Regions from separate parts of the Nonomuraea sp. NPDC049486 genome, predicted to be linked through region 3. Evidence: riboswitches for the same ligand, from Rfam matches in the RefSeq annotation. Region 3 holds a riboswitch; each other region holds the start of a gene.

Region 1 (7,453 bases), on a different contig from region 3:
TCGGCCGACCAGTACTCGGAGTAGCGGCGCTGCACCTCGGGTTTGCCGTCGAAGGTCTCGGCCATGGACTCCGGCAGCGGCACCCGCTCCGGGTCGTACATGTCGTAGAACTCGTCCGGGATCAGGTACGGCAGGTGCGGCCCGTACCAGTGGCAGGACAGCACGAACGGCCTGTCGCCGCGGTGGAAGTCGCCGGCGTAGCGCTCCAGCAGCTCCAGCGTGCGGTCGGCGAGGAAGGTCTCCACCGTGGCCGCCGCGGGCTGCTTGAGACGGCCGGCGATCAGGTGGCCGCGGCCGGTGCCGTTCTGGGCCGTGCCGAAGACGGGCCGCTCCACCGCGAACGGGGGATGGCCGTGCTCCTTCAGCCAGCTCTGGTAGGAGGGGTGGTGGAACGGGTTCAGCGCGCCCGGCAGGTGCTCGCCGTCCATGCCGTAGAACTCGGGGCCCCGTTCGCGGCCGATGTGCCATTTGCCGACGTGGCCCATGTTGTAGCCGGCGGCCAGCAGGGGCTCGGACATGACCGGCTGGCCGGCGGCGACCTCGTCGCGTCCGCCGCCGTTGCGCTCCGGGTTGACGAGCATGCCATGCCGGAACGGGTGCAGGCCGGTGAAGAGCGAGGCCCGCGCCGGGGTGCAGATGGCGGTCGGCGTGTAGAACCGGTCGAAGCGCGTGCCCTCCGCCGCCAGGCCGTCCAGCGCGGGCGTGCGGACCTCCGGGTTGCCGTAGCAGCCGAGAGTGTCCACCCGATGCTGGTCGGTCATCAGGAACAGGACGTTGCGTGGACTGGTCACCCGTACTCCGATCGCTCATTTTTTCCTGGGCGTTTACGTTAAAGGTGACCAGCGCTGACCGCAAGAGGGGCGACCTGGGCGTTACCGCTACTTTATTTCCGCTCTCTTGACGTTAATCGGCAAGGGTGATCACACTGTGCGAACCACCGCGCATCGATAAGGAGTCCCATGCGCCGCTCCCTCGTGGCCCTAGCGACCGCCGCGCTCTTAACTCCCGCACTCACCATCCCCGCACCGGCCCAGGCCGCCGCCGGGCCCGTCAACCTCGCGCTCGCCGGCGCCGCCACCGCCTCCAGCGTCGAGCTGGACCGCGCCGACTTCGTGGCCGCGCACGTCAACGACGGCGACACCGCCACCCGCTGGTCATCGAAGTACCAGGACGACAACTGGGTCCAGGTCCAGCTCGCCGCACCCGCCAAGGTCGACCACGTGACACTTCACTGGCCGAACGCCTGCGCGCGCGACTTCGTCCTGCAGACCTCGGCCGACGGTCAGACCTGGACCGACGTCGCCTCGCTGCGGCGCGACACGTGCCCGCGCACCGACGTGATCGACGTGCGCTCCGCAGAGCCGGTCTCGTACGTGCGCGTGCACGGGAAGCAGCGCTGGGCCGCGTACGGTTACTCGATCTCCGAGTTCGAGATCTGGGACGGTCCGCCCGCCGCCCCCGAGCCCACGCTCGGCCTGCTGCCCAAGCCGGTGTCGCTCACCGAGACCGGCGGCGCCCCGTACACGCTGCACCGCAACACCCGCGTCCTGGCCCTCGGCGACGCCGCCCAGGCGCCCGCGAACCACCTGGCCCGCCTGCTGCGCCGGGCCACCGGCCACAAGCTGACGGTCGCCGCCGCCGGCCGCGGCCCGGCGCCCATCGTCATCGAGGTCGGCGCCGGCAAGGCGCCCGAGGGCCACGAGGCCGAGGGGTACACGCTGTCGGTGACCGCCGCCGAGGTGCGTATCCGCGCCGCCACCCCGAACGGCGCGCTCCACGGCGTCCAGACGCTCCGCCAGCTCTTCCCGCAGTGGGCCGAGTCGGGCGAGGTCGTCGGCGCCGAATGGACGGTGCCCGCCGTGGAGATCACCGACTACCCGCGCTTCGCGCACCGCGGCATGATGCTCGACGTCGCCCGCAGCTTCTACCCGGTGGACGAGGTCAAGACCTACATCGACGCCGCCGCCCAGTTCAAGGTCAACCGCCTGCACCTGCACCTGACCGACGACCAGGGCTGGCGCATCGCCCTCGACGACCCGGCGAGCAACCCGTCCGGCATCGACTACGGCGCCCTCACCGAGGTCGGCGGCGCCACCGCGATGACCGAGCGGGGCACCGAGCCCGGCATCACCGGCTTCTACACCAAGGCCGACTACGCCGAGATCGTCCGCTACGCCGGCGAGCACGGGATGACCGTCATCCCCGAGGTCGACCTGCCCGGCCACGTCAACTCGGCGCTGCACTCCATCCCGCAGCTCAACACCCCGGGCGCGCGGCCGGCACTCAAGCCGGGCGAGACCACCGTCCCGCACAACGGCACCGGCGCCGTCGGCTACTCCTCCCTGGACGCGCACAGCTCGGTCACGTACGAGTTCGCCGAGCACGTGCTCACCGAGATCGCCGCCATGACCCCGGGCCCCTACCTGCACATCGGCGGCGACGAGGCGTTCTCGACCAGCCACGCGGACTACGTCAAGATGGTCGACGCCTTCACCGGCAACGTGCGCGCCCTCGGCAAGACCGTCGTGGGCTGGAACGAGTACGCCGGCACCGCGCTGCCGCGGGACAACGCGGTGGTGCAGTTCTGGAACGGCAACCGGAACGCCGTGGCCGCCGCCGTGAACGACCGCGGCGCCCAGGTCGTGCTCTCCCCGGCCGCGCACGCGTACGTGCCGCAGAAGCAGGATTCGCGCCAGCCCGAGGGCGGCACCTGGGCGTGCGGCGGGCCGTGCGGCCTGGACCGCCACTACAACTGGGACCCCGGCACGTACATCCCCGGCATCCAGGAGAGCAGCGTGCTCGGCGTGGAGTCGGCGGTGTGGGGCGAGTTCATCCGCCGCGTCGAGCAGGCGCAGTACTACGCCTACCCGCGCCTGATCGCCACCGCCGAGGTCGGCTGGACACCCCAGGACCAGCGGGACTACGCCGACTTCAAGAACCGCCTGGCGAAGATGGGCGGCAGGCTGACCGTGCAGGGCACGAACTTCTTCCCGACCGCCGACGTGCCCTGGCGGCTGGAGATCCTCGGCGGATCGGTGAGCACCCGCACCGGCCGGCCCACCGGCGCCTCCTGGACCCTCACCGCGCCCGGCCACACCGCCGCCGGCCTGGAGGCGGCCGTCACCTGGAGCGACGGCGTCCAGGAGCCCGTGACCCCGGCCACCACCAGGGAGGGAAGCATCCCCGGCATGCGGATCAACGCCGCCTTCACCGTGACCTCGGCCAGGACCTTCAGCCGGCCCGGCACCTACACCGGCACGCTGACGGTCCGCACGCCGGGCGGCGCGCCCGTCACGGGGGACCTGACGGTCACCGTCACGGGGTGAGCTCACCCTTCAGGCACAGCAGGAGACCGCGCGTCAGGGTGGTGGACGTGAAGCCGGACCCGGCGAGCGCGGCCTGGACCTTGACCGCGATCTCCTGCGCCTTGGCGGCGCCCGGCGGCTCGTAGAACAGGTAGAGCGAGCCGCCGGGCGCGAGCGCGTGCTTGACCGCCGCCAGCTCGGCGGCGGGGGAGCGGGTCCAGAAGACGTTCACGTTGACGGCGAACACCTTGTCGTACGGGCCGCCGGGCAGCCCGCCGCCGTCGAGCTCGGCCTGCTCGATCACCGCGGCGCCCGCCTCGACGTGGCGGGCGTTGCGCTCGCGTGCGGCCTTTACCGCCGCCGCCGACCGGTCGATCGCGGTGACGGAGGCGGAGCGCTCGCAGAGCAGTCCGACGGCGACGCCGCGGCCGCAGCCGATCTCCAGAACCCGCTCGCCCGGCCGCGTCTCCAGGGTCTCGACGGCCCACAGCAGCCTCTCCGGCACCTTCATGACGGTGAAGCTAGCACCGCGCCCGGTGTCCGCCTGCCGGACATTACGTTTATGTCAGCTTTTGTCCTGGCAAGAGTCATACGCCAGCTTGAACCGCGAGACACAGGAGCCGACCGTGCACCATTTCGCGATCGCCACCGTCGCCGAAGAGAGCACCGACTTCCGCCGGGTCCTGTGGACCGGGGAGAAGGTCCAGGTCGTCACCATGACCATCCCGCCGGGCGGTGAGATCGGCGAGGAGGTGCACGAGGACACCGACCAGATCCTCACCTTCGTCTCCGGGACCGGAGAGGCCCGTGTCGGCGGTGAGGTCCGTCCGGTGAAGGCGGGCGACCTGGTCGCCGTCCCGGCGGGCACCCCGCACAACTTCGTCAACACCGGCGCCGCGCCGCTCGTGCTCCACACGGCGTACGGGCCGCCCGAGCACGCCGACGGCACCGTGCACAAGACCAAGGAGGAGGCCGACCTGGCCGAGTCCGGCGAGGGCTCGCGCTAGAAGGACAGGCCGGTCGGGAAGCGGCAGTCGCCGGAGCGGCAGTCGGCGAGGCTCCGGGCGGCGAGGTCGCGGGCCCGGGCCAGCTCGGCGATCCTCGCGTCGATGCGCTCCACCACCGCTTCCAGCCGCCACCGCTCGCTCGCGCAGGTCGCGCCGCCCGCGTCGTGGGAGCGCAGGGCGCCGGCCACCTCGTCCAGCGTGAAACCCAGCTCCTGCAGGGCCTTGGCGGCGCGGATCCTGGACACCGCCGACGCGTCGAACACCCGGTAGCCCGACGGCCTGCGCCCCGCCGCCGGCAGCACGCCGCGGCGCTCGTAGAAGCGGACCGTGTCCACGCTGACCCCGGCCTCGCGGGCCACCTCGCCGATCTTCACACCGCTCTCCTCTTGACCCTGGACCTAGGTCCAGACTCTACGCTCCGGAAGTGACGGAAGGAGAGCACATCATGGACACCCCACCGATCGTCTGCGACATGACCACCGCCCGCGACACCCCCGAGGAACGGCTGGCCGAGTACCGGCGGCTGTTCGGCGAGGCGCTCACCGGACGCGAGCGGACCGCCGGGGGCATCCGGTTCCGGTTCCGCGCCGGTGACGGGGTCGAGGAGTGGGTACGGGATCTCGCCGCGCGGGAGAAGGCGTGCTGCGCGTTCTTCACCTTCGAGGTCACGGCGCCGGGTGACGAGGTGATCTGGGACGCGGCCGCGCCCGATGACGCGGGGCCGATCCTGGAGGAGTTCTACCTGCTGCCGGAGACGGCGGTGGGTCCGGCCGAGCTGCTGCGGCGCATGGAGGAGCGTGGGCTCAGGATCCACCAGGGCTGAGACGACTGTGACGCCTCCCTCAACGGGAGGCGTCACAGAGCGGGTCAGGCCGGACGGCCCAGGCTGCGGAGCTGGTCGGGGGTCAGGGCGGAGACGTTGTGGTCGATGGGCTTGTCGGAGTACTGGTGGATGGTCCACGACTTCCAGTCCGCCGGCGGGGTGATCTCGCCCTTGGGCTTGCTGTAGTGGGCCACCCAGAGCGGGTACTCCGACAGTCCCGCGCCGTAGGTGTCGGCGAAGTGCCAGCCGCTGTAGAACAGCGGCGTGACGCCGGTCTTGGCCTTGACGTGCGACAGCCAGGCCTTGGCCCAGGCGTTCACCTCGGAGACGGACCTGCCGTTGGTCGTCTCCAGGTCCAGCACCAGCAGGTCGCCGGGCTTGGCGGGCTGGGAGTTCACCACGGACAGGAAGTGCTCGGCCTCGGCGATCGGGTTGTTGCGCGGGTGCGCGTAGTGGTACGCGCCGCGCACGATGCCCTTCTTGTCCAGCTCCTGCCAGTGCCGGGCGAAGGTCTTGTCGGTGAAGCCGGTGCCCTCGGTGGCCTTGATGATGCCGAACTCGGCCGGGCTGGCCGCCCAGTCATGGTCGGGCTGGTAGTTCGACACGTCCTGGCCGTACGTGAGCTGGGCCGCCTGCTGCTGGGCGATGGCCGGGTTCGGCTCGACGGGGGCGGCGGCGCCGCCGGTGGCGGCGATGGCGGTGCCGGTCACGCTGGCGACGGCGGTGGTCCCCGCCAGCAGCGCGCCGGCGAAGGCGTACTTGAGACGGTTGCTGGGACGGTACTTCAGCGCAGCGGCAAGCCGAGGCTTGGGCATGAGGAAATGACTCCTTGCTTCCATGCCGCCTACCGGGTTAGCTGACGGGTTCGGAGTTGGAAGTCCCCTACGGACGCTGGCGTCCGATTCACCCCAGGAAGTGGGTCCCCGGCTCCGCGAGACGCGGATTCGGCGGCCGTGCGCTGCCCTGGCGTGAGGGGGACACCGTCAGGACAGCGCACGGTCCGGTCAATCGATGCGGCAACAGAGTTGAGGTATCACCGCGAATACGCAAAAGGTATATATGCAGACAAAAATATTGCAAGTATGACATATCCGGTTTGGCGGTTCGGACCCGGGGTAACACCCCCGAAACCCCTTGTACGTAAGGGAATCCGGCCTCCGGGTAAAATCTCCCGCCGGTGCCGTCACGGCGCCGCGAAAGTGCCCTGCCTGCGCACCGTGTGCCAGCGCAGCCGCACCCCGAGCAGCGCGGTCGCCACCGACTGGAACACCACCAGATACATCAGCTGCCGGTACACCAGCTGCTGCAGCGGCAGCACCCACAGCGCCGACACCCGCTCCCGGTCCAGCCGCAGCGCGTACCAGCCCGCCGCCGCCTGCACCACCACGAACCCGGCCCACACCGCCACCGCCGGCAGCGGGTCGCCGACCGCCGTGTGGTAGACGGCCATCAGGTCCACCACCGGCGCCAGCAGCGGCAGCAGCACGTGGAACAGCGCCAGGTAACCCAGGCAGCGGCGGCCGAACGGACCCGGCTCGGCCAGCGCGCGGCGGTGCTTCCACATCGCCTGCATCGTGCCGTAGCACCAGCGGTAGCGCTGCCGCCACAGCTGCCCCAGGGTCGCGGGCGCCTCCGTCCACGCCAGCGCCCGCTCCTCGTACACCACCCGCCAGCCCGCCCGGCACAGCGCCATCGTCAGGTCGGTGTCCTCGGCCAGCGTGTCGGTGCTCACCCCGCCGAGCCCGACCAGCGCGCCGCGCCGGAACGCGCCGATCGCCCCCGGCACCGTCGGCATGCAGTCGAGCAGCTCGAACGCGCGCCGGTCCAGGTTGAAGCCGATCACGTACTCGACGTGCTGCCAGCGGCCGATGAGCCCGCGCCGGTTGCCGACCTTGGTGTTGCCGCTCACCGCGCCCACGCGGGGGTCGGCGAGCCGGCGCACGAGATGCCCGATCGTGTCCGGCTCGAACACCGTGTCACCGTCGACCATGACGAGGAACTCGTGGCGCGCGTGCCGGATGCCGGTGTTCAGTGCGGCGGCCTTGCCGGCGTTGTCCTGCCTGATCACCCGTACTCCCGGCAGCCGCGGCCCGGCGGCGGCCTCGGCGGTGCGGTCCGTGGAACCGTCGTCCACCACCAGCACCTCCACCGGCCCGGGGTACGCGGTCGCGACGAGCGAGCGCACGGTCGCGGCGATCCCCGCCTCTTCGTTGTACGCGGGCACGATCACGCTCACCCCCGGCGGCCGTTCCCAGGTCAGGGCCGGTCCCGGACCCCGGGAGCGCCGGGCGTGCACCCGGGCCAGCACCACCAGGAGC
Region 2 (7,453 bases), on a different contig from region 3:
GCACGGACGACAGCCGTCCGGCCAGCTCCTCGCCCGCGGGGACCTCGAACGGCACCTTCCGCGTGGCCAGGGTCCGCTTCGCGCGGACGATCCGCTGCGCCACCGTCGGCTCGGACGTCAGGAACGCGCGCGCGATCTCGTCGGTGGACAGGCCGCCCAGCACCCGCAGCGTCAGCGCCACCCGGGCCTCGGTGGACAGCACCGGATGGCACGCGGTGAACACCAGCCGCAGCAGGTCGTCCTCGATCTCCTCGGGGCCGGGCGGCTCCTGTCCGGGGTCGTCCTCCAGGGCGCGGCCGATCTCGGCGAGCTTGCGCTCGTAGCGTTCCCTGCGGCGGATCAGGTCGACGCCCCGGCGTTTGGCCACGGTCATCAGCCAGGCGCCCGGATTGCGTGGCACGCCCTCGCGGGGCCACTGCTCCAGCGCCGCGACCAGCGCGTCCTGTGCCAGCTCCTCGGCCAGGCCGACGTCGCGCACCAGCCGGGCCAGCCCGGCGATCAGCCGCGCCGCCTCGATCCGCCACACGGCCTCGATGGCCCCATGCGTCTCCGAAGCTGTCACGGGCCCATCGTATGGTCACCCCGTCCGGGACATGCCCGGCACTCACCTCAGCGCGGGAAGCGAGAAACGCTTTCAGGGAGCGCCGCCCCCGGCATGTGTGCCCGGCTACCGGCTGGAGCGGCGGATGGCCGTCTTCGGGGTGTGTGCCGGGCCAACGGCTGGAGCGGCCGACGGCCGTCCGAGGCGTGCGTGCCGCCCCGGCTGGAGCGGCGAACGGCCGTCTCCCGCGTGTGTTTCGGCTCCCGTTCAAGCGGCGGACGGCCGTCCCCGGCGCGTGTGCCGCCCTGGTTGAGGGCGGCACACGCGCCTGGGCGTGGGCGGCACCCATGCCTGGGTGTGGGTGGCGCGTTCTTGGCAGGCGTCTGGGGGGTCGCCCTGGGGCTGCCGTCAGGCGTTCGGGGGGTTGGTCTCCAGGGACTCGCGGAGGGCTTTGTCGCGCTCGGCGGTCTCCGGGGTGAGGGAGGTCTCCGGCATGTCGGCCGCGTCGAAGACCTCCCAGAGCTCCAGGCCGACCCCCTCGCCGCCCTCGGGGACGGGGACGCGCAGGGCCCATTCGACGGCCTCTTCGCGGGACTTGACCTGGATCAGCCAGAAGCCGGCGATGATCTCCTTGGTCTCCGCGAAGGGCCCGTCGATGACCTTGGGCTTGCCGGGGCCGTAGGCGATGCGGGCGGCGCGGGAGCTGGGGGCCAGCCCTTCCGCCGCCAGCAGGACGCCGGCCTTGGCCAGCGACTCGTTGTAGGCCATCATGTCGTCGACGAGCTGCCGGCTCGGCATGACGCCCGCCTCGGTCTCGGCGCTGCCCTTTCCGATGATCATGAACTTCACGGTGCTTCTCCTTCGAATCCCGGTCTCGCCGACGCGTCGAACGAGCGGCGTCCGCATCGACACCTCAGGGATTCTTCCGGACAATCAGGCGGCGTACTCGGGGTAGCCGTAGCCGACGACCTGAGACTTGGGACGGATGCGCTCCTCGACGAGCCCGTTGCCGGTGTTGCCCTCGATCGTGGAGATCGTCCCGTCGCGGTTGTCCTTGACCACGAAGCCCACGTGCTGGATGGAGCCGAGGCTCTTGCTGCCGTTCCAGGCGAAGAAGACCACGGCGCCCGGCTTGGCCAGGGTGCCCCAGCGGCCGTTGTTCTGGAACCACCGCGCGTGCGTCACCGTGTAGGCGTCCCAGCCCACCTGCGCGCGGGCGCCGGTCTGCTCGCCGACCCAGGAGACGAACATCGCGCACCAGGGGGCGTTCAGGTAGGCGGCGGGGTGGCCGCCGTCACGGGCGATGGTCTCCTGGGCGCGCTGCGAGTTCGCGTACCACTCCTGGAACTTCGTGCCGCCGCCCCGCGCGTTCTCCCTGATGCCGATCTGCTCCCTGGCCAGGGCGAGCACCTGGGCTGCGGTGACGTCGATCTTGTCCTTCTCGGCGGGCTTCGCCTCCTGGGAGGCGGTCTGGCCGGCCTCCGCCTGGGCCGTCAGCGAGAGATCGTCTCCGTTGACCGGGTCGGCGTGGGCGGGGAGGGCGGAGCCCATGAAGCAGGCGACGAAGGTGGCGCCGAGGGCGGCGCGGACGTAATGCGGTTGGGTGGCACGGGGGAGGCGATGCATGACCATCGAGGGGATGTACTCCTTGCTTCCATGCCGCTTACCGGGTTAGCTGACGGGTTCGGGCGTGGAAGCTGCCCTACGGCGCGCGAGGCGCCGATTCACCCCGGAAGAAGTGGGTCCCCGGTTCCGCGCAAGGCGGATTCAGCGGTCGCAGGACGATCCTGCGATACGACGGTGTTCTCGGACACGACCGGGCAAACCGGACGTATGCCGTGAATGCGGAGTAAAGTAACGCATCTGGCAAGAAACTGGCAAGTCTTCAAAGCCGCGGCTAGCGGATCTGCGCCCGCGCCTCCGCCAGAACCCGCATGATGGCAAGGCTCTCGTCAAGCGGCATGATCTCGCTCTCGGTACGACCCCGCGCCAGGCAGTCGCGGACCTCGCGCAGCTCGCCCGCGTACCCGTTGTCCGCCGGATCGTCGAGCGCGTGCTCCTCCGGCTCCATCCCCGGCCCGCTGAGCACGACCCGCCGCGGAGCCCAGAACGGGGCGTCGATGTCGGCCCGCATCCCGGTGCCGACGACGGTGGCGTCGTTGGAGTAGGCGCCGAGCAGCGAGCACTCCACCAGCGCCCGCCTGCCGCCCGGATAGCTCATCAGCCCGCCCGCCTCGGCGTCCACGCCGCCCGGGGACAGCGAGCCGGTGATGCGCGTGCTCTCCGGCGTTCCGAGGAACAACTGGGCCAGCCCCATGGGGTAGATGCCCAGGTCGAGCAGGGCGCCGCCGCCCAGCTCCGGCGCCCAGAGCCGATGCGCGGGATCGTACGGGTGCGCGAAGCCGAACGAGGCGCGCACCGAGCGGATCTCGCCGAAACGCCCGTCGCCGGCGAGCATGCGGATCAGCGGGTTGAACCGCATCCACATCGCTTCCATCAGGAAGACCCCGGCCTCGCGGGCCAGCCGGACCATCCGTTCGGCGTCGGCCGTGGTGGCGGCGAGCGGCTTCTCGCACAGCACGGCCTTGCCCGCCGCGATGGCCGCCTCGGCCACCTCCAGGTGCTGGGCGTGCGGGGTGGCGACGTAGACGGCGTCCACGGCCGGATCGGCGCACAGCTCGGCGTAGGAGCCGTGGGCGGACTCGGCGCCCAGTGTCGCGGCCAGCGCCTTGGCCCGGCCCAGGTCGCGGGAGCCGACCGCGGCCACCCTCATCCCCGGCTCGGCGGCGATGACGGCGCCCACTGTCCTGGCGATGCCGCCGGTCGCCGCGATGCCCCACGATAAGTCACGCACGCGGAAGATCGTACAGATTCATCCGCGAAAGCGATATGTGAGGCGAATTCACCCGCTGGTCTCGGGGTCGAGCCCGAGGCGGCGGCCGGCGTTCATCGCCCCGATCGCGGCCATGTCCTCGCGGTCCAGGATGAAGTCGAACACGTCGATGTTCTCCTTGATCCGCGACGGGGTGACCGACTTCGGGATCACCACGTTGCCGATCTGGATGTGCCAGCGCAGCACGATCTGCGCGGGCGTGCGGTTGTGCTTGTCCGACAGCACCGCCAGCGCCGGGTCCTCCAGCAGGCCCCGGCCGGAGCCGAGCGGGCTCCACGCCTCGGTGAGGATCCCGTTCTTGTCGTGGAACTCGCGCATCTCGTGCTGCTGGAAGTACGGGTGCAGCTCGATCTGGTTGATGCAGGGGACGATGTCGGTCTCGTCCATGAGCCGGGTGAGCGTGCCGACCGTGAAGTTGGACACGCCGATAGCCCTGGCCCGGCCGTCCCGGTAGATCTTCTCCAGGCCGCGCCAGGCCTGGACGTACTTGTTCTGCTTCGGCGCCGGCCAGTGGATCAGGTAGAGGTCGACGTGGTCGAGGCCGAGCCTGGCCAGGCTCTCGTCGAAGGCCCGCTCCACCCGGTCGTGATCGGAGTTCCACAGCTTGGTGGTGACGAAGAGCTTCTCGCGCGGGACGCCGGAGGCGCGCACGGCCCGGCCGACGCCCTCCTCGTTGCGGTAGAGCGTGGCCGTGTCGATGTGGCGGTAGCCGGCCTCGAGCGCGGTCAGCACGGCCCGCTCCGCCTCGTCGTCGGTCACCTTCCAGACGCCGAGGCCGAGTTGCGGGATCTCGACACCGTCTCTGTAAAGCCGTAGCGAGTTCATACTTCCCATTGTTCACGTCTCGTTCCGCACGGCTTAAGCCGCCCGGGCTAGCTTGAAGCGGTCGTGAACGGGCCATCACCTGGCTGGGAGAGCAAACGTGGTCAAACAGGCGTCGGCCTGGGTGGAATCCCCGCTCCAGATGCTGTGCGCCGTCGAGGCCCATCACGCGGGGCTGCTCGGCCCGGCCACCACTGTGGTGCCGCGGGCGCGGCTGCGCGCCCTCAAGGCGACCGGGCGCGAGCTGCGCGGCCTCGACCTGCCCGCCGGGCTGGAGCTGGCCGAGCCGAGCGAGCGCATGCCGCGCCGGCCGGCCGTCGTCGGCGACGCCTTCTCCGGCCGGGTGCAGCTGCGCTGGCTGGCCGCCTTCCCCGGCAGGGTCGTCGTGGTGGACGACGGCATGGCCACGATCCGGCTGCTGGAACTGCTCGCCGCGAAACCGTACCGGCCGCTGCTGCGAGCCCGCGCCCAGCCGGGCGCGCTGCGCGCGGCGCTCGGGCTGGCCGCCGCGATCAGGCTGCGCGCGGGCGGGGTCACGGTCTTCACCGCGCTGCCCGTCCCGCCTCACCTGGCGGAGGCGGTCCGCCGGGCGGGCGTCGACCTGGTACGGCACGAGTTCGCGTGGCTGCGCGGCCAGCCGCCCAGCGAGCCGGGGCCCGCCGAGCGGACGGTCGTGCTCGGCACCTCGCTGGTGCGCAACGGGCTGGTGCACCGTGAGCGCTACCTGCGCTGGCTGACCGACCTGGCGGCCGAGGAGCCGCTCGCGTACTACCCGCACCGGCGGGAGGACCCGGTCGACGTCGCGGTCATCCGCGAGCGGCCCGGCATCACCGTGCACGACGGCGGCGCGCCCGCCGAGCTGACGCTGCGCGGCCTCGACCCGGGCCAGCGGGTGGTCAGCCTGCCGTCGACCGCGATCTCCTCGCTGCGGGTGCTGCTCGGTCCGCGCGGAGTGGCGGTGGAGCCGGTGGACGTGCCCGACGACTGGTGGACGAGCAGGGCGGCCCCCGCGCTGCGCTCGCATCTGACAGGAGTGACAGGAGTGACCGGTTGAGAGTGCTGGCGGTGGCCGACTCCGACTCGTACCTGAAGTGGGCGGCCTGCCTGCTCCAGGACCTGCCGGACGGCTGTGACACCGAACTGGTGGTGGTGCGCACCCCGATCGCGCCGTCGGCCGAGCAGATCGCCGCCGCCGTGGGGGACCGGCCCGCGCCGCCGGTGCTGAGCGCCCGCGCGCTGCGCCGCCTGGCGGAACGGTCCAGGCCCGACGTGATCCTGGTGTCCTGCACGGGTCCGGTCGTGGACGTGCTGGTGTCCGGCGTGCTGGACGGGCTGCGCCCGCGGCCGGTGTTCGCCACCGGGCTGCCCGGCATCTCGGTGCCCGCGACGGAGAAGGCGTGGCTGTTCCGCAGCGGCTGCGACCTGTTCGTGGTGCACAGCGAGCGCGAGGTGGCCGAGTTCGCGGCCATCGCGGCCCGGCTCGGCGGGGGAGGGGCTGTCGGCCTGGCCAGGCTGCCGTTCCTGCGGCCCCGGCAGGAGCGGTCCGGCGGCGACCGGGTGGTCTTCGCCACCCAGGCCAAGGTGCCGAAGGCGCGCGAGGACCGCGAGCGGATCCTGCTCGCGCTGGCCGAGCTGGCCGTCCGCGAGCCCGGCCTGGACGTCGTGGTCAAGCTGCGCGCGCTCGAAGGCGAGCGGCAGACCCACCGCGAGCGTCACCACTACCAGAAGCTCTGGCGGGAGCTGGGCGAGCCTGGCCGGCTGCGGTTCGCCGCGGGGTCGATGCAGGACCAGCTCTCCCGGGCGGCCGGGTTCGTCACCGTCAGCTCCACGGCGGCGCTGGAGGCCATCGCCATGGGCGTGCCGTCGCTGGTGCTGAGCGACTTCGGGGTGAACGCGGAGACGATCAACCTGGTGTTCGAGGACAGCGGCCTGCTCGGCACGCTCGACGACCTGACCGAAGGCGGCTTCCGGCAGGCCGACCCGCGATGGTGTGCGGCCAACTACTTCCACCCGGACGAGCGCGGCGACTGGACCGGGCTGCTGACCGGGCTGGTGCTCTCCCGCTCCCGGGTGCCTGCCGTCTCCCTGCTGGACGGCCCCGAGCACGCCGCCGCCCGCCGCCGCGCCCGGCTGCGGGTCGAGGTGCCGCCGAACATGCTGCGCGCCGGCTACCGCGCCAAGCGACGCGTCCGCCGCTACCTCAAAGTCCTGACCTGACGCGGACGGCGCGGAGGTCGCCGCAGGTGGAGCGGGGTCAGCGGGTGGTTCGGAGTTTTCTGCGCAGGCGGTCCAGCGGGCCCGGCGGGGGCTGCTCGGGCCTGCCGGGCTTGTCGAGGAGGCCCAGGGCCTCCAGGCGCCTGCGCTTGAAGTAGCGGGCGTCGAAGGAGAAGCCGTCGGGCCGCAGGTCCGGGTACGCCTCGGCCTGCATGCAGTAGCCCACCGCGCGGACCAGCTCCGGCAGGTCGGCCGCGGGCGGCTCGTCGACGAAGCCGTCCTCCGACAGCCGGGGGAGCAGCGCGTCCACGATGGTGGCCGGGATCCGGTTGCTGTTCTCGTACGGGGTCAGCCGCTCCAGCACCAGGCCGGTGCCGTGGGAGACGGCGCGCAGCCCGTAGTGGCGGCGCGCCGTCACCAGGGCGGTGGAGAAGCAGCCCACCACCAGCTCCGGCCGGAGCGTGGCGAAGCAGACCTCGGCGGGCACGCTCTCCCCGGCCACCGTCACCTGGACGCCGAGCGGCCCGGCGGCGGCGCGCAGCAGCCGGGCGTGCTCGCGCCCCGCCGAGGGATGCGGCTTGAACAGCACGCCCGTGTAGCCGCGGGCGGCCAGGCCGCGCAGCATCGCCTCGTGCAGCCCGGCCTCCTCCTCGGGGGTGACGACGCCGAGCGCCGACAGGTACTGCCCGAGGATCATCGCCTGGCCGCCCGCCATGGCCGGCGCGGTCGCGGCCACCTCGCGGACGACCGACAGGAACGGCTCCTCCGGCAGCCTCACGGCCGGCACCCCGTACTCGGTCAGCAGCAGCGGCGCCAGCCCCGGCACCAGGTCGAGGTGGAGCAGGCGGGTGACGCGGTGGGAGATCTCGGCGGGCAGCGGGTCACGGGTCGGTCCGTAGCTCATCAGCCCGTCGGAGTAGACGGTGATCGGGCAGTCGCGGACCAGCCCGGCGATCGTGCGGGCGGGCGCGACCGCGATCGAC
Region 3 (7,453 bases):
CAGGCGCTCTTCGAAGTCGCCGCGGTAGCGGGAGCCGGCGACCAGGGCGCCGAGGTCAAGCGTGTAGAGCTGCTTGTCCTTCAGCGTCTCGGGCACCTCGCCCCTGACGATCTTCTGCGACAGGCCCTCGACGACGGCGGTCTTGCCGACGCCGGGCTCGCCGATGAGAACGGGGTTGTTCTTGGTCCTCCGGGAGAGGACCTGCATGACCCGCTCGATCTCCTTCTCACGGCCGATGACCGGATCCAGCTTGCCCTCGCGGGCGGCCTGGGTCAGGTTGCGGCCGAACTGGTCGAGCACCAGGGACGTCGACGGGGCCGACTCCTGGGGGCCGCCGGCGGCGGCCGGCTCCTTGCCCTGGTAACCGTGGAGCAGCTGGATTACCTGCTGCCGCACCCGGTTGAGATCAGCTCCAAGCTTGACCAGCACCTGGGCGGCCACACCCTCACCCTCGCGGATGAGACCGAGCAGGATGTGCTCGGTGCCGATGTAGTTGTGACCCAGCTGCAAAGCCTCACGGAGCGACAGCTCGAGGACCTTCTTGGCCCGCGGGGTGAAGGGAATGTGCCCCGACGGAGCCGACTGGCCCTGGCCGATGATCTCCTCGACCTGCTGACGCACGCCCTCAAGGCTGATGCCGAGGCTCTCCAGAGCCTTGGCGGCCACGCCCTCACCTTCGTGGATCAAACCAAGAAGAATGTGCTCAGTGCCGATGTAGTTGTGGTTGAGCATCCTGGCCTCTTCTTGGGCCAGGACGACAACACGCCTTGCTCGGTCGGTGAACCTCTCGAACATCTCGTCGCTCCTCACAGAGCGGTCAGTCAGGCCGGTAAATCCGGTCCCGTCATCCCGCATGCTAGCCCTGGCTCGGCGAACCGTGCCCTCTGCCGCTGACGCGCTCTATAGCAGAGAGCGTTCCCCGAGAGCAGGGCGTTCACCCTCCATCCAACTATGGTTCGGGGGTGACGTGTTCCCGATACGCCGCAAGCGAACGATGTTTGGGACGCATGGGTACTGCGGCTCTTATTCGCCGCCGGCGGCGGTGGCAGATCACACGGATCGGCGATGGGGACGCCTGACGGGCCGGCCCTTGGGTCGGGTCGTCGCCCGTCATCATGCCCATGCATCCTGAGACGCCGGGTCCGTATCTCTTACACCCTGCCATCGTATGTGGCGATGCAAACGCGGGCCAAGCGGATGTGCATCGCATCACCCAGAGCGAAATCCGCCGCCTGATCAGTCTGGTCAGCGACGTTACCAGTCCGGCGTGATCGCCAAGGCCCGGAGGGACGGAACGGTAGGTGGCCTACCCGACGCGGGAAGTGCGCGCAATGCGCGGCAGCGGCCCCTTCAGAGAAGCCGTACAACAGAGATGGGGCCCCAGATCGCCCGAAAGCGCTGGAGCCCCGTCATCCCCGACAAAACCGCCAAAACACGCGCCCGGCGGTTCGATGCGAAGACCCAAATGCCCATGTTTCGGGCGAATCGAAGATCGACAGAACGGAAAGTGTCCACGATCTGAGATTCGCCCTGAACGATCATGCGCTTATGGCGACCGCCGGGGTCCTTAGGCGAGCGGCATAAGCGCATGGTCAGCCGACGGCTCCCTTAGTGGGCCGCCTCGTACTTCTCGACGACGGTGGAGGCGATCCGGCCTCGCTCACTGACGGGCAGACCGTGGGCCTTGGCCCACTGCCTGATCTCGGCGCTCTTCTCGCGGCTCATCGCCCGCTGACCGCCGCGGCCTCGACGGCGCGTGGTGACCGCCCCTGCCCTGCGAGCGTGCTGCACGAAAGGCGTGAGAGCGTCCCTCAGCTTCTTGGCGTTAACGTCGCTGAGGTCAATCTCATAGGAAGCGCCGTCAATAGCGAAGCTGACCGTCTCATTGGCCTCGCCCCCATCGAGGTCATCGATGAGAATCTCCTGGATCTGCTTGGCCATCTACGCAATCCTTTCCGGAGCATTGTTTCATTCGCTCGACCAAACATATACCCGGAAAGACGTTAAGACAATTCAGCTCAGCGACGATTCCGCTGAGTCGCTGATCAGTTGCTCTTCTCGGCCTGATCCTGCCGGTTTGGCCGCCTCCCAGGGCCCTCGGCGCGCACCAACTTCACCACCCCAAAGATGAAGGCGCCCCCCACGACGAGCGGCGGGATGAGCGCCGACAAAACCTCTGTCACAACTTCCATTCGTCCTCGCCTCCACAGCGGACGGGGGGTTTCCTGGCCTTTTATGCACGGGCGGTGCGGCGGGCGCGGGCTTGACCGCCCCGGGTGTCGCCCTGTCGACGACCTTCGCACCGCAGACCATAGCGGCACACAGATGCCCATAGCCTGGCAGGGGCATCAACATCCGGCAACCCGGACGCCTCATAGCCTAATGCCAGTCTCTCCAGGTGCCTTACCGGATCTACCCCAAGTTTCCTGAAAAGCGGCGCCCAGGCTTCCCAGCTCAGGAATGATCTTTAACGACGAGGGTTCCGGCCAGCTTGTCATGGGGCCCACGCTGCAGCGGCTTGTCGATCAGGATGAGCAGGCCCACCGCGAACACGTACATTCCGGCCAGCAGATTGAGCACCGGAATGCCCATCACGATGGCCGGGGCCGGATAGCCGAGGACCCGTTTCAACCGGTCACGCGCCCCCAGCCGGGCCGGTTCCACCCGAATGCGCATGATCGCCTTGCCGAACGTGCGCCCGCCTCGTGAAAGCGTGACCCAGTCGTAGACCGTATAACCCAGCCCGGCCAACACCCATGCGAACACGCCCGGCAAACGGCCCCCGAAGAGCTCCAGCACCCCGACAGTCCGGAAGATGCCCCACAGCGCGATGAACAGAATGTAATAGAACACCCCGAAGACGAGCGCTTCAATGAGCCGGGCGGCCAGCCGTTCCCACCATTCCGCGGGCACCGGATCGGCCCGCGGCGTCGTGGCCATAACCCTCACCTCGCCCCATCGGTGTCCCGACCGTTCCCATTCTGGTACGGAGCACACACGCGAAAACAGGGACCGGTGGATCACCGATCCCTGTTTTCCGAGCCGTACAGGCTACTTGATCTTCACCACGACGGTGCCGGCGAACTTGTCGGCGAACGTCTGCTGCAGCGGCTTGTCCCACAGCTGCGAGGCGGCGTTGAGCATGACCGCGATCGCGCCGAGGAAGGCACCGACGAGCGGGAGGATCCCGAGCGCATAGCCGCCCCACGTGCCGCCGGCCCGCTTCAGGGCCATGTTGCCCGGCAGGCCGCCGGGCGGCATGGCGCCGCCCACGGGGACGACCTTGATCCCCATCACCATCTTGCCGACCGTCTGACCGTTCATCTTGGTCATGAAGTAGTCGTAGGCGACGTAGAGGCCGACCAGCAGGATCCACTGGATGAGACCGATCAGGAACGAGCTGAAGAAGCCCGTCGTGACACCCGTCACCGAGTTGTAGCTGGCCACGAAGAAGATGCCCAGCACCAGGGAGATGAGGAAATAGACGACGCCGAAGATGCAGCCGTCGATGAGACGGGCCACCAGCCGCTGCCACCACTCCGCCAGCGGCGCGGGGGCACCCGGAGGCTGCACGCCGACCGGCTGGCCGTAGCCCGGCTGCCCGTAGGCGGGCTGACCGTACTGCTGGCCGTACTGGGGCTGCTGACCGTAGCCGGGCTGGCCGTACTGCTGCTGGCCATACTGCGCCTGCTGACCGTAGCCGGGCTGGCCGTACTGCTGCCCTGACTGCGGCTGCTGACCGTAACCCTGCTGGCCGTAGGCCTGCTGACCGTAGCCGGACTGGGAATCGGGCTGCTGGCCGTAACCGGGCTGGGAGGGGGCCTGCTGACCGTAGCCCTGCTGACCGTAAGCCTGCTGACCCGAGGAGGGCTGCTGGCCGTAGCCCTGCTGACCCGAGGAGGGCTGCTGGCCGTAGCCGGGCTGGCCGTACTGGGGCTGACCGTACTGGGGCTGCTGACCGTAGTCAGGTTGCGAGGGAGCCTGCTGGCCGTACTGGGGCTGCTGGCCGTAGTCAGGCTGGGAAGGGGCCTGCTGGCCGTACTGGGGCTGGCCGTAGTCGGGTTGCGAGGGAGCCTGCTGACCGTACTGAGGCTGCTGACCGTAACCCTGCTGGCCGTAGTCGGGCTGCTGGCCGTACTGGGGCTGGCCGTAGCCCGGCTGGGACGCGCCCTGCTGGCCGTAGCCCTGCTGACCCGGCTGACCGTACTGCTGCTGCTGCCCGTACGGGGGCTGCTGGCCGTACTGGCCCTGGCCGTAGGGGTCGTCGGCCCTGTAGCCCACGACCGTCGCGTCGGGATCCTCCCCATGGGGGTGTCCCGGGTTGTGCCCGTATCCCGGATGATTCTCGCTGGATTCATCCTGCGGATACGGCGGCTGTCCGGTGCTCACCGTGTCACCTCGCTTCGCGTGCGCATGTGGCACGTGTCAGGGCACATGCCTGTCCTGGACAACGTATCGACATGGGTATCAACAATCACCTTTTCTGTCAGTCAAGATCCGCATCACCCGAGGTCAGGTGGAGCAACATCCGTGTGTTCCCCAGGGTGTTGGGCTTGACGTGTTCCAGGTCCAGGAACTCGGCCACGCCCTCGTCGTACGAGGCCAGGAGTTCGGCGTAGACCTCGGGCGAGACCGGGGTGCCTTTGATCACCCGGAATCCGTGTCTCGCGAAGAAGTCGACCTCGAATGTGAGGCAGAAAACACGCTGCAGGCCGAGTTCTTTGGCCGTGTCGATGAGGGCCGTGACGATGCGGTGGCCGATGGCCAGCCCGCGCGCCTCCGGGTGGACCGCCACGGTGCGGATCTCCGCCAGGTCCTCCCAGAGGACGTGCAGCGCCCCGCAGCCGACGACCTTGCCGTCGCGCTCGGCGACCCAGAACTCCTGCACGTCCTCGTACAGGGTGACCGTGGCCTTCTCCAGCAGCCGGGGGCCGGGGCCTCCATAGGTGTCGACCAGGAATTTGATGGCCTTGACGTCCGGCGTCCGGGCACGCCGGACCAGGACCTGCGTGTCGGGAAGGGGACGTTCGGCGACCTGCTCCATGACCCTCCAGCCTACAGTTTGTGATTACGGCTCACCCCTAACCCCGGACTTGCGCCCATCTTGTAACGTCTCGTGGCTGTACGAGCACCTGTGGCGTTGGAGGTTTCCTACCGTTCCATGCCTGGTCCAAGCAGGCACAAAGAGGACATGAAGTCTTTGCCATACCGGGCTTTACGAGACCACCTTGTGACCCCCCGGTTGTGAAATCTCTACAGAGTCTGTAGTTCCGGTTGAGCAGGAACCCTCGGTGCATTAGTGTCCAGCGTCGATGTCCCCGCGCATGTGGCGCGGAGACGCGCCCAATCCCCGCAAGGGGAGCCGGGGACCCGCCGGCGGCGTTCGAGCGGCGCCACCAGGGGTGAGTCCGAGCACCTCGCTCGGTAGGGCCGGTCCGAGCCCGAACCCGTCAGCTAGCCCGGTCGGCGCGCTACGGAAGGAGCTCGATTGGTGAAGCGCACGCGCGACCGCAGGGGGAGTTCCGCGGGCGAGCGCGCCCGCCCTCCGGAACGGGCCGGCTACGGCCGCAGGCTGGGCATCGTGGGCGCCACCCTCGCCGCGCTGCTCGTCGCCGCTCCCGCGGGGACCGTCGCCGCCGACCCCAAGCCCTCGCTCAAGGAGCTCTCCGAGCAGGTCGAGGAGATGCACCTGGAGATCGAGACCCTCACCGAGCAGTACAACGGGCAGCGCGAGAAGCTCAAGACGGCCAAGAAGGCCGTGGAGAACGCCAAGAAGAGGCTCGCCGCCAGCGAGGCCGACCTGGCCACGAAGAAGACCAGGGCGTCGCAGCTGGTCGAGGCCGAATACATGTCGGGCGGCCTCAGCCGGGTGCTCGCCTTCACCACCGGCGGCGACCCCGAGAGCTACCTCGACCGCGCGGCCACCACCTACGCCCTGCGACAGCAGCAGAGCGAGGAGGTCCTCAAGCTGACCAAGGCGATGGACGCGGCCGAGCGGGCCAGGACCGGCGCCCAGACCCGCATCGACGAGGTCAACAAGATCGTCAAGGACCTCGGCGCCAAGCGCGACCGGATCTCCAAGCTCGTCACCAAGGTCGAGAGCCGGTTGTTCCAGCGCGCGCTCGGCGAGGCCGGCCGCCCCGGCACCAGGGCCGTCAAGGTGACCCTGCCCATCCCCGGCGACGGCAAGGCGGCCCAGGCCGCCCGCTGGGCCCTCACCCAGCAGCTCAAGCCGTACGTCTGGGGCGCGGAAGGCCCCAACGGCTACGACTGCTCGGGGCTGGTCATGGCCGCCTACCAGCGCGTCGGCATCTCGCTGCCGCACTACACCGGCGACCAGTGGACCGCGGGCAGGCACATCGCGCGCGAGGAGCTGCGCCCCGGCGACCTGGTCTTCTTCTACAGCGACCTGCACCACGTGGGCATCTACCTCGGCGGCGGCATGATGGTGCACGCGCCGCGCACGGGCGACGTCGTACGCATCGCCTCACTCGACCGGCGCCCCTACGCCGGAGCGGTGCGCATCGCCGACTGACGGCTAGATCAGCTGGCGGCGCGCGGCCCAGGCCACGGCTTCGATGGCCGTGGCCACCCCGATCCGGTCGCAGATGCCCCTCAGTCTTCGGCGCACCGTGCGGCCGCTGCAATCAAGGCGCCTCCCCACTCGGTCTACTGTGACGCCCTTGGCCAGCTCCGCCAGCAACGCCAGATCTGCATGGCTCAGTTCAACATTTTCACTGAGCACATCCATCGGGAGCCCTCCCCCCCAACAGCACTACTCGGTGACGTCCTGGCACGAGCGAAAGGCTGCTCGCCCCGACTACGTAAACGCATCCGGCAAAGGCCGTCAAGCGTAAGATCTGCCCTACTTGACCATAGCCATTGACATGATCCGTCCTACGTGAAGTACTCGGCGTATGTCGGCACATTTCCAAGCGCAATGATCGATCACAAGGACTCTGACAGCGCGCCGCCGTCCACGCTGAGCCCCAGCGACATGCTGGGTTTCGATCCGTACGATTATGCGTTCCTGCGCGAGCCGTATTCCCGATACCGGAAGCTGCGCGAGAGCGGGCCGCTCTTCCGGACGCGCGGCGGGCTGCTCGTCGCCACCTCCCACGAGCTCTGCTCGGCCCTGTTGCGCGACCCGCGTTTCGGTCACGGCCCCACCCCCGCGCCCGCCGGGCCGGACGAACCGGTCCGTTCGTTCCTCATGATGGACCCGCCTGACCACACCCGGATGCGCGGACTCGTCAGCAAGGCCTTCACGCCCGGCATGGTGCGGCGGCTGCGCCCGCGGATCGAGACGATCACCGCGGACCTGATCGCCGCGCTGCCCGACGAGGCCGATCTGGTCCGCGACTTCGCCTACCCGCTGCCCGTCATGGTGATCAGCGAGATGCTGGGCGTGCCGGCGGCGGACCACGAGCGCTTCCGCGGCTGGAGCGAGACC
Region 4 (7,453 bases), on a different contig from region 3:
GCGCTCGGCGCCCTGGGCGGGTCCAAGGACCTGGACCTCCAGGTCGCCGCGGCCGGCAACACCGAGGTCGTCAAGGCGAAGCTCCGGACGATGGACTCGCTCGGGCTCAACGACGCCATCGAGGACATCCTCATCACGCTCGGCGGCCAGTACCACATCATCCGGCCGATCTCCGGGCGCGGCGGCAAGGGCCTGTTCCTCTATCTGGCCCTGGACCGCGGCCGGGCCAACCTGGCCCTGGCCAGGCACCATCTCAAGGGCATCGAGGAGAAGCTGGAGGTCTGACCCCTCCCCCGAGAACCCGGCGGCACGCGTCCGGGCGCGGCGAGCGCGTGCCGCCGCCGGGGCGCATCTCGCGAGCGGCAGCCTCCCGGCGCTTCGCGAGGTGCGCCCCTTCCAACGGTCCCGGGATCAGCGGGCCGGGCCCGCGTGACCGGCGGTGAGCTTGGTGACGGCCTCGACGAGTTCCGGCCAGAGTGCCCGCGGGAGGTCGTGTCCCATGCCGGGGAAGACCTTGAGCTCGGCGCCCGGGATGGCCGCCGCCGTGGCCTGCCCGCCGGAGAGCGGGACGAGCTGGTCGTCGGCTCCGTGGATGACCAGCGCCGGGACGTTGAGCCGGGTGAGGGCCTCGGTCCTGTCGGGCGACGCCATGATGGCGGCGAGCTGCCGGGCGAACCCCGCCGGGTCGTGGCCGCGGTCGAACGCCTGCCCGGCCAGCCGCTGGACACGCTCGCGGTCGAGCTCGTACCCCGGGGAGCCGATGACCGACCAGGTCGCCAGCGCCTGGGTCATGGCCTCCTCCCGGGTGGTCACCGGCTTGGCGAACAGGACCGACCGGGCGCTCTCGCTCGGCGGGGCGACCGCGCCACCGGGGGTCGACATGATCGAGATGAGGGTGAGCACCCGCTCGGGGTGCCGGATGGCGAGCGACTGGGCGATCATGCCGCCCATCGAGGCGCCCATCACGTGCGCGGCCGGCCAGCCGAGGGCGTCCATCAGCCCGGCGGTGTCCGCGGCCATGTCGTCCAGCAGGTAGGGCGCCGGCTTGCCCGGTGCGGGCGCGCCCGCCTCGTGGAGGTGGGTGGACATCCCGGCGTCGCGGTTGTCGAACCTGACGACATGGTGCCCCTGCTCGGCGAGCTGCTCGCACAGCTCGTCGTCCCAGTGAATGAGCTGGGCGCCCAGCCCCATGATCAGGAGGAGCGGGCGCCCGTCGGGAGAGCCGAAGCTCTCGTACGCGATGTCGATTCCATGAGCCGATGCGGTCGAGGTCACGGCTCTAGAATGACATTCTAATCGTGGTGACGCAAAGGTCAGCGGCGCACGAGCTTGCGGATGCGCTCGCGGCCCAGAACCAGGCCGCCGCCGACGAGGATCACGCCGCCGGCCACGGCGGCTCCCGCCACGTTGCTCCGATCGGTGGCCGCGGCCGCCTCGGCGCCGCCGGCGGCGGGCTGCGGCTCGGCCGGGGCCTTGACGAGGTTCACCGGGTCGGCCTTCACGGGGCTGGTCTTCACGGGCTCGGCCTTGTCGCTGCCGGACTGGCCGGCGACGGCCTTCTCCTCGTCCTTCTTGTCCGCCTTGTCCCCTGCCAGGACCGGCGGGGCGGCCGGGTTGCGGTCCATGCGCTTGTAGGCGCCCTCGGAGAAGGCGACCGGGTGGTTCTTCAGGCCCAGGCCGTCGCCCCACTTGGTGATGACGTACTCGACCTCGATGTGGCCCTTGCCGCCGTTGCCGTCCACCATGAGCGTGCGCGGGTTGAACTTCCCGCCGGTCAGGTCGGCGAAGGTCTTGCCGTCCAGGTCGAGCATGATGCCCTTGCTGGACGGGACGCCCGGGCCGCGGTCGCCGACGAAGAACGGCGCCTTCTTGCCCTTGTAGATGACGTAGCCCTCGGTCAGCAGCGGCCAGCTCGGGCTGGCGGCCATGCCTTTCTGCATGGGCTTGCCGCTGGCCGGCAGGCCGGTGTCACCCGCGCGGCCGGAGCCGTCGTCCCAGAAGTAGGAGGCCGTGGTCTCGCCCTGGAGCAGGACCTTCTCCGTGCCCTTGTCGGTGTCGGCGTGAGCGGCGGCGCCGGAGCCGAGCGCCAGCGTGCCGGCGGCGGCGACGATCGCGGCGATGGAACGCATGCTGAAACGAGCAGACATGAAAAACAGAAGTCCTTTGTGAGGCAACAGCAAAGGTGCGCTCGCGGAACGACGTAGCCGGGCATCAAGCCGTACGGACGCTACGGTGGGAGCGCGAAAGGAAGATCAGGAAATGGTGCCGCTCAATCGGCGGCCGATGACATCCCGCGGTAGGGGGGACGGGCGCGGTGATTCATCACAGGAAAACGTCCTCTCCATCTCGCCTACCGGGTTAGCTGACGGGTTCGGACGTGGAGATGCCCTACCGGCCGCATGGGCCGGATTCACCCCAGAAGGTGGGTCCCCGGTTCCCGCGGGGGAGCGGGATTCGGCGCCAGGCAGCCGCCTCTTCCTGGTGAAGAGCCGAGGTCACTGCCTGGTAACGCCGACCAATCTAGCGAGCAAATCGGACAAACGCAAAGGTAAGCCCATGATTCGGGCGAAGATCTACCTAGAAAAAGGGGGTACGGCATGCCGTACCCCCTTGAACACCCAGATTCAGCCGCCGCTCTTGCGCCTGAAGGACCGCTTGCCGGCAGCCGGGCCGTGGGCTCCGTGGATCTTGGAATGGTCGGCGCCCCTACCACTGCCGCCAGATCCCGCCTGCTGGCCGCGCTTGCGCTCCAGTGCCTCACGGAACTTGCGCTTCATCTCGTCCTCGGGAGTCTCGTCGACTTCCGGCTCCGGGGTTTCCGCCATGAGGGCCTCCTGATGTGCGTACAGCCTCCAGCTTCGCACGCAGGCCTTGACAGCGCATAACCGGGATCATCGGCGGGACGCGCGCCGGCGACTTGGTGTTGCCTTGACCCGATCGAGGAAACACCACGGACATGCAGCTCTACCCCCCGGAGCCGCGGCGGTGAGCCCGCTCGCGTTCCTCGGCCGGGATCTCGCGATCGATCTCGGCACGGCCACCACCCAGATCTACGCCCCCGGCCTGGGCGTCGTGCTCAACGAGCCGTCGATGGCGGCGGCCTGCGCGGCCACGGGCCGCACGCTCTTCGGCGCGGACGCGTACGCGGCGTGCTCGCCCTCCAGCGGGGCGGACACGCGAGCGGTACGGCACGACGACGGGATCGCCCGCTGGCCGGTGCGCGAAGGCGGCGAGCTCGCCGGGCGGCTGGTCAAGCACTTCCTGAGCAAGGTGCACGGACACCCGTACGCCCGGCCGCGGCTGGTGATGGCGCTGCCCGACGGCGCCCCGCCCATCCTGAGCTCGGCCGTGCGCGACCTGGCCTACGAGGCGGACGCCAGGCGGGTGTACCTCGTCGAGCACGCCGTCGCGGTGGCGCTCGGCGCCGGGCTGCCGGTGACGGAGCCGGCCGGGCGCATGATCGTCGACATCGGCCCTCACCTGACCAGGATCGCGATCCTCGCCTGCGGCGCCGTCGTCGCCGCCGGGACCGTCCACGCCGGCGGCAGCGCCGTGAACGCGGCGATCGCCGCCCTGGTCGCCCGTGAGCACGGGCTGCTGGTCGGCGAGGCGGAGGCGGAGGCGGCCAAGCTCCGCGCGGGCCCGTCCTGGAAACCGCTGGACCGGCACGTGCTCGTCCGCGGCCTCGACCCGGAGTCGCGGCGCGAGCGGGTCGCGTGGCTGCCCGTCCAGCAGTTGTACGAGGTCACCCGGGCGCCGGCCGACGCCATCGCCCGCGCGGCGGCGACGGCCCTGGAGCGCTGCCCCGCCGAGCTCGCCGCCGACGTCGCCGCGCACGGGGCGGTGCTGACGGGCGGCGGCGCGCTGCTGCGCGGCCTGGCCAGACGCCTGCGCGCCGCCATGGGCGTGCCGGTGCGGCGCGCGGACCGGCCCGTCGAGTCGATGGCACTCGGCCTCGGCCGCTACGCCGACCGCCTGGGCGCCATCGGCCCCCGGCCCCCGGTGTGACAACCCTTACAGCGGGGTCGAACAGGTGCCGTGCGCGATGTAGGCGAGCCCGTCGAAGGCGGCGCCGAGCACGGCCGGGGTGAAGGTCAGCTTGTACGAGAAGCGCCCGGCCGTGGCGCCGTAACCGCGCACGTACTGCTGCTCGCCCAGCCACCGGGTCACCGCCTCGGGCCTGGGCCCGAGGCGCAGGTCGACGACGTGATCGCGGGGGCAGGCGGCAGCCAGCAGGGATTCGGCCACGTCGGGCCTGCCGGCGGCGGGCACCCGGTGGCGCACCGGCGGCCGCCGCACGTCGGGCCTGCCGAACCGGAGCCGCCTGGCCCGGAACTCACCCTGTCCGAACAGCAGGCCGAGCGCGTAGTAACCGGCGCCGTGACGCTGACGGAGATGATCTCCCATGACCGGAGCACCGAGGCGCGCGTAGTGGCCGGCGGCCACGTGACCGTTGTGGGCCCAGACGGCGACCTTCGCCGCCGGGTCCTCCAGCAGCCGGTCGATGTTGTCGGCCATGAACAGGTCGCGGGCCGCCCCGGCGGTGCGCGACCCGTCGGCGTCGCGCATCGGCCGCGTGACCAGTGTCGCGAACTGCCGCACGGTCCTGGCGTGCGCCTCCCCCGGCCCGCCGGCGCCCACCTCGTCGGCCAGCCCGCGGGCGGCCGCCTCGATCGCCGGGTCGAGCGGCTCCCCCACTCCCAGGCGCGTCTCCCCCAGCACCGCCAGCGGCCCGAGCAGCTCGCGGGCCCGCTCACCCAGGTGAGCGCGGAGCCACCGCAGCGACGCGGCGGGGAACTGCGGGTCGATCCCGGCGAAGCGCACCTTCGGCTCGGCGGTGCGGTTGTGCTCGCGCATCCACTCCACCACGGCCAGCATCTCCCGCGTCCGCCACGTCCAGAACCCGAGGTCGGCCAGCAGCCGCTCCGGCTCCCCCGCCCCGCCCAGGACGTAGGCGTCCAGGGCCTCGGACGCCGACACGCTGGCCTCCATCGCCAGCACGGTGAACCCCAGCTCCTCCACGAGGAACCGCAGCAGCCGGTGCTTGAGCAGGAAGAACTCCCGCGTGCCGTGGGTCGCCTCCCCCAGCCCCACCGCCCTGACACCGTCGAGGACCTCGCGCAGCGGCTCCAGGCCGGCGACCGGCCCGCGCGGGTCGAGCCCGTCGAGCGGGACGGCCCTGGACGCGAGCCAGCCGGTCACCTCGGCCGCTCCCGTCACGACCTGTCTCGGAGACTGGCCAGGGCGAGCACCAGGCCCAGCACGCCCAGCGCGACGCTCACCACCGTCAGCGTCGCGCCGTCGAGCCAGAGATGCAGCAGCCCGAAGTCGCGGTCGAAGAACTGGCGGGCCACGAACCCGCCGAACCCCTGGATCATGAGAATGACTCCGATGAACCCCATGCGGGCAACGCTGACACCCCCGGCGGGCCCGCCGCATCGGACCAAAGTATCGCCCGCATCAGCCCTTGGCCCATACCGCCCCACCGGATCACCTCTTTCTAGAGGATAAAGATCCGTTCGTCACGAAAAAGCACTACATTTGCGGCAGAGGCTACGTGGAAGGCGAGGACATGGCGCAGCTTCCGGGGCAGATCGACCCCAACGTGCCCAGTGTGGCCCGCATGTACGACTACTACCTGGGCGGCAAGGACAACTTCCCCGCCGACCGGGAGGCCGCGGAGCAAGTCATCGAGCTCGCCCGCCAGACCGGTTCCGACATCCGCGAGGTGGCCCTGGCCAACAGGGGATTCCTCATCCGGAGCGTGCGGCACCTGGCCCAGTCCGGCATCCGGCAGTTCCTGGACATCGGGACGGGCCTGCCGACGCAGGACAACGTCCACCAGGTCGCGCAGCGGGTCGCCGCGGACTCGAAGATCGTGTACGTGGACAACGACCCGATCGTGCTCGCCCACGCCCGCGCCCTGCTGGCCGACAACGCCGAGACGATCATCGTCCAGGGCGACCTGGCCGAGCCCGACGCCATCCTGGCCGCCGCCGAAGAGCATCTGGACTTCTCCCGGCCCGTGGCCGTGGTCGTGGCGGCCGTCTTCCACTTCTTCCACGACGACGACCAGGTGGCCAAGATCGTGGCGGCCCTCAGGCAGCCTCTGGTGTCCGGCAGCTATCTGGTGGTCTCGCACGGCTACATCGAGCCCGGAGAGAGCGAGGCCTCGAAGGTCGACGGGGTCCGCGGCGTCTACCAGCGCAGCACCTCGGGCGGCCTCGCCTGGCGCGGCCGGGAGGACCTGCTCGCGCTCTTCGAGGGCCTGGAGATCCTCCCTCCGGGTGTGGTGCCGGCCCAGAAGTGGCGCAACGACGACGACCCGTACCCGTGGCCTGGCCTGGTCAAGGGCGGCGTGCTCGGCGTCGTCGGCCGCGTCCCCTAGACCGGCGGGGCCGGGTCGTACTGGATGTAGTGGCGGGTCTCCTTGGCGCGCTCGGTGCCGGCCAGCCGGGCCACCAGGTGCAGCGCCATGTCGATGCCCGCCGACACTCCAGCGGCGGTGATGGTGTCGCCGTCGTCCACGAACCGGTAGCCGGGCCGCACCTCGATCGTCGGGTCCAGCTCGGTGAGGGTGCCGATGGCCGACCAGTGGGTGGTGGCGGGGCGGCCGGCGAGCAGGCCCGCGGCCGCGTACGCCAGCGACCCCGTGCACACGCTCGTCAGCAGCGGCACGGTGGCGCGCCGGTCGCGGAGCCAGGCCAGGTGCTCCTCGTCCTTGAGCAGCGGCCGGGTGCCGCGCCCGCCCGGGTGCAGCAGCACGTCCAGCGGCCCGACGTCGGCCATGCCGTGCTCGGCGACCAGCCCCAGGCCCTTGGCGGCGCGGACCGGGCCGGGCTCGCGGGCGAAGGCGACCACCTCGGCCTCGTCCGGGTGGGCGGCGGCCCAGGAGGCCAGCACCTCCCACGGGCCGACGGCGTCCAGCTCCTCGACGCCCTCGAACAGCAAGATCCCGATGCGCATCAGTGGCTCCTCGTCATGCGGAAGTGGCGGCGGTACTGCCCCGGGGTGACCCGCAGGCTCCGCCGGAAACAGCGGTGCAGGGTCTCGACCGTGCCGAACCCGCAGGCCCTGGCGACGGCTTCGAGCGTGTCGTCGGTGGTCTCCAGCAGGCGGCGGGCCGCCTCCAGCCGCACGGACTCGACGAAGGCGGCGGGCGTGCGGCCGGTCTCGGCGGTGAACACGCGGGTGAAGTTGCGCTCGCTCATGTCCGCCCGGCGGGCCAGCGCGGGCACGGTGAGGTCCTGGTCGGGGGAGGCGGTGATCCAGGCCAGCAGGTCGCGCAGCGGCTCGCGGGCCGGCCGCCGCGCTTCGAGCTGGGCGGAGAACTGCGCCTGCCCGCCGGGCCGCTGGACGAACATCACCAGGTGGCGGGCGATCCGCCGGGTCTCGTCCGCCCCGAGGTCGTCCTCGACGAGCGCGAGCGCCAGGTCGATCCCGGCGGTCACGC

What was found. Region 3 has a riboswitch for cyclic di-AMP ahead of AB0K05_RS13455 (C40 family peptidase). Riboswitches for the same ligand answer to the same signal wherever they lie in the genome.
Region 1: linked by a shared signal. The riboswitch ahead of AB0K05_RS20330 (GH25 family lysozyme) and the one ahead of AB0K05_RS13455 (C40 family peptidase) in region 3 are both predicted to bind cyclic di-AMP.
Region 2: linked by a shared signal. The riboswitch ahead of AB0K05_RS07810 (CHAP domain-containing protein) and the one ahead of AB0K05_RS13455 (C40 family peptidase) in region 3 are both predicted to bind cyclic di-AMP.
Region 4: linked by a shared signal. The riboswitch ahead of AB0K05_RS22120 (hypothetical protein) and the one ahead of AB0K05_RS13455 (C40 family peptidase) in region 3 are both predicted to bind cyclic di-AMP.

The regions. Positions count from the first base shown of each region.
Region 1 is NZ_JBFAPV010000006.1:323,176-330,628, forward strand. Features, by position in the region: gene AB0K05_RS20300 (sulfatase-like hydrolase/transferase) at 1-791, opposite strand, end outside; gene AB0K05_RS20305 (family 20 glycosylhydrolase) at 960-3,326, shown strand; gene AB0K05_RS20310 (class I SAM-dependent methyltransferase) at 3,316-3,816, opposite strand; gene AB0K05_RS20315 (cupin domain-containing protein) at 3,932-4,312, shown strand; gene AB0K05_RS20320 (MerR family transcriptional regulator) at 4,309-4,686, opposite strand; gene AB0K05_RS20325 (hypothetical protein) at 4,758-5,135, shown strand; gene AB0K05_RS20330 (GH25 family lysozyme) at 5,180-5,950, opposite strand; cyclic di-AMP (ydaO/yuaA leader) riboswitch at 5,962-6,095, opposite strand; gene AB0K05_RS20335 (bifunctional polysaccharide deacetylase/glycosyltransferase family 2 protein) at 6,319-7,453, opposite strand, start outside.
Region 2 is NZ_JBFAPV010000002.1:616,595-624,047, forward strand. Features, by position in the region: gene AB0K05_RS07800 (RNA polymerase sigma factor) at 1-562, opposite strand, end outside; gene AB0K05_RS07805 (YciI family protein) at 950-1,381, opposite strand; gene AB0K05_RS07810 (CHAP domain-containing protein) at 1,475-2,173, opposite strand; cyclic di-AMP (ydaO/yuaA leader) riboswitch at 2,187-2,324, opposite strand; gene AB0K05_RS07815 (Gfo/Idh/MocA family oxidoreductase) at 2,439-3,395, opposite strand; gene AB0K05_RS07820 (aldo/keto reductase) at 3,444-4,259, opposite strand; gene AB0K05_RS07825 (hypothetical protein) at 4,357-5,310, shown strand; gene AB0K05_RS07830 (DUF6716 putative glycosyltransferase) at 5,313-6,473, shown strand; gene AB0K05_RS07835 (polysialyltransferase family glycosyltransferase) at 6,511-7,453, opposite strand, start outside.
Region 3 is NZ_JBFAPV010000004.1:214,979-222,431, reverse strand. Features, by position in the region: gene AB0K05_RS13480 (ATP-dependent Clp protease ATP-binding subunit) at 1-795, opposite strand, end outside; gene AB0K05_RS13475 (Lsr2 family protein) at 1,609-1,941, opposite strand; gene AB0K05_RS13470 (RDD family protein) at 2,455-2,940, opposite strand; gene AB0K05_RS13465 (RDD family protein) at 3,052-4,389, opposite strand; gene AB0K05_RS13460 (amino-acid N-acetyltransferase) at 4,487-5,044, opposite strand; cyclic di-AMP (ydaO/yuaA leader) riboswitch at 5,331-5,485, shown strand; gene AB0K05_RS13455 (C40 family peptidase) at 5,492-6,535, shown strand; gene AB0K05_RS13450 (LuxR C-terminal-related transcriptional regulator) at 6,539-6,751, opposite strand; gene AB0K05_RS13445 (cytochrome P450) at 6,941-7,453, shown strand, end outside.
Region 4 is NZ_JBFAPV010000007.1:255,460-262,912, reverse strand. Features, by position in the region: gene AB0K05_RS22130 (hypothetical protein) at 1-285, shown strand, start outside; gene AB0K05_RS22125 (alpha/beta hydrolase) at 412-1,275, opposite strand; gene AB0K05_RS22120 (hypothetical protein) at 1,314-2,147, opposite strand; cyclic di-AMP (ydaO/yuaA leader) riboswitch at 2,333-2,470, opposite strand; gene AB0K05_RS22115 (DUF5302 domain-containing protein) at 2,625-2,825, opposite strand; gene AB0K05_RS22110 (rod shape-determining protein) at 2,986-4,008, shown strand; gene AB0K05_RS22105 (erythromycin esterase family protein) at 4,015-5,202, opposite strand; gene AB0K05_RS22100 (hypothetical protein) at 5,217-5,402, opposite strand; gene AB0K05_RS22095 (SAM-dependent methyltransferase) at 5,573-6,388, shown strand; gene AB0K05_RS22090 (DJ-1/PfpI family protein) at 6,385-6,966, opposite strand; gene AB0K05_RS22085 (GlxA family transcriptional regulator) at 6,966-7,453, opposite strand, start outside.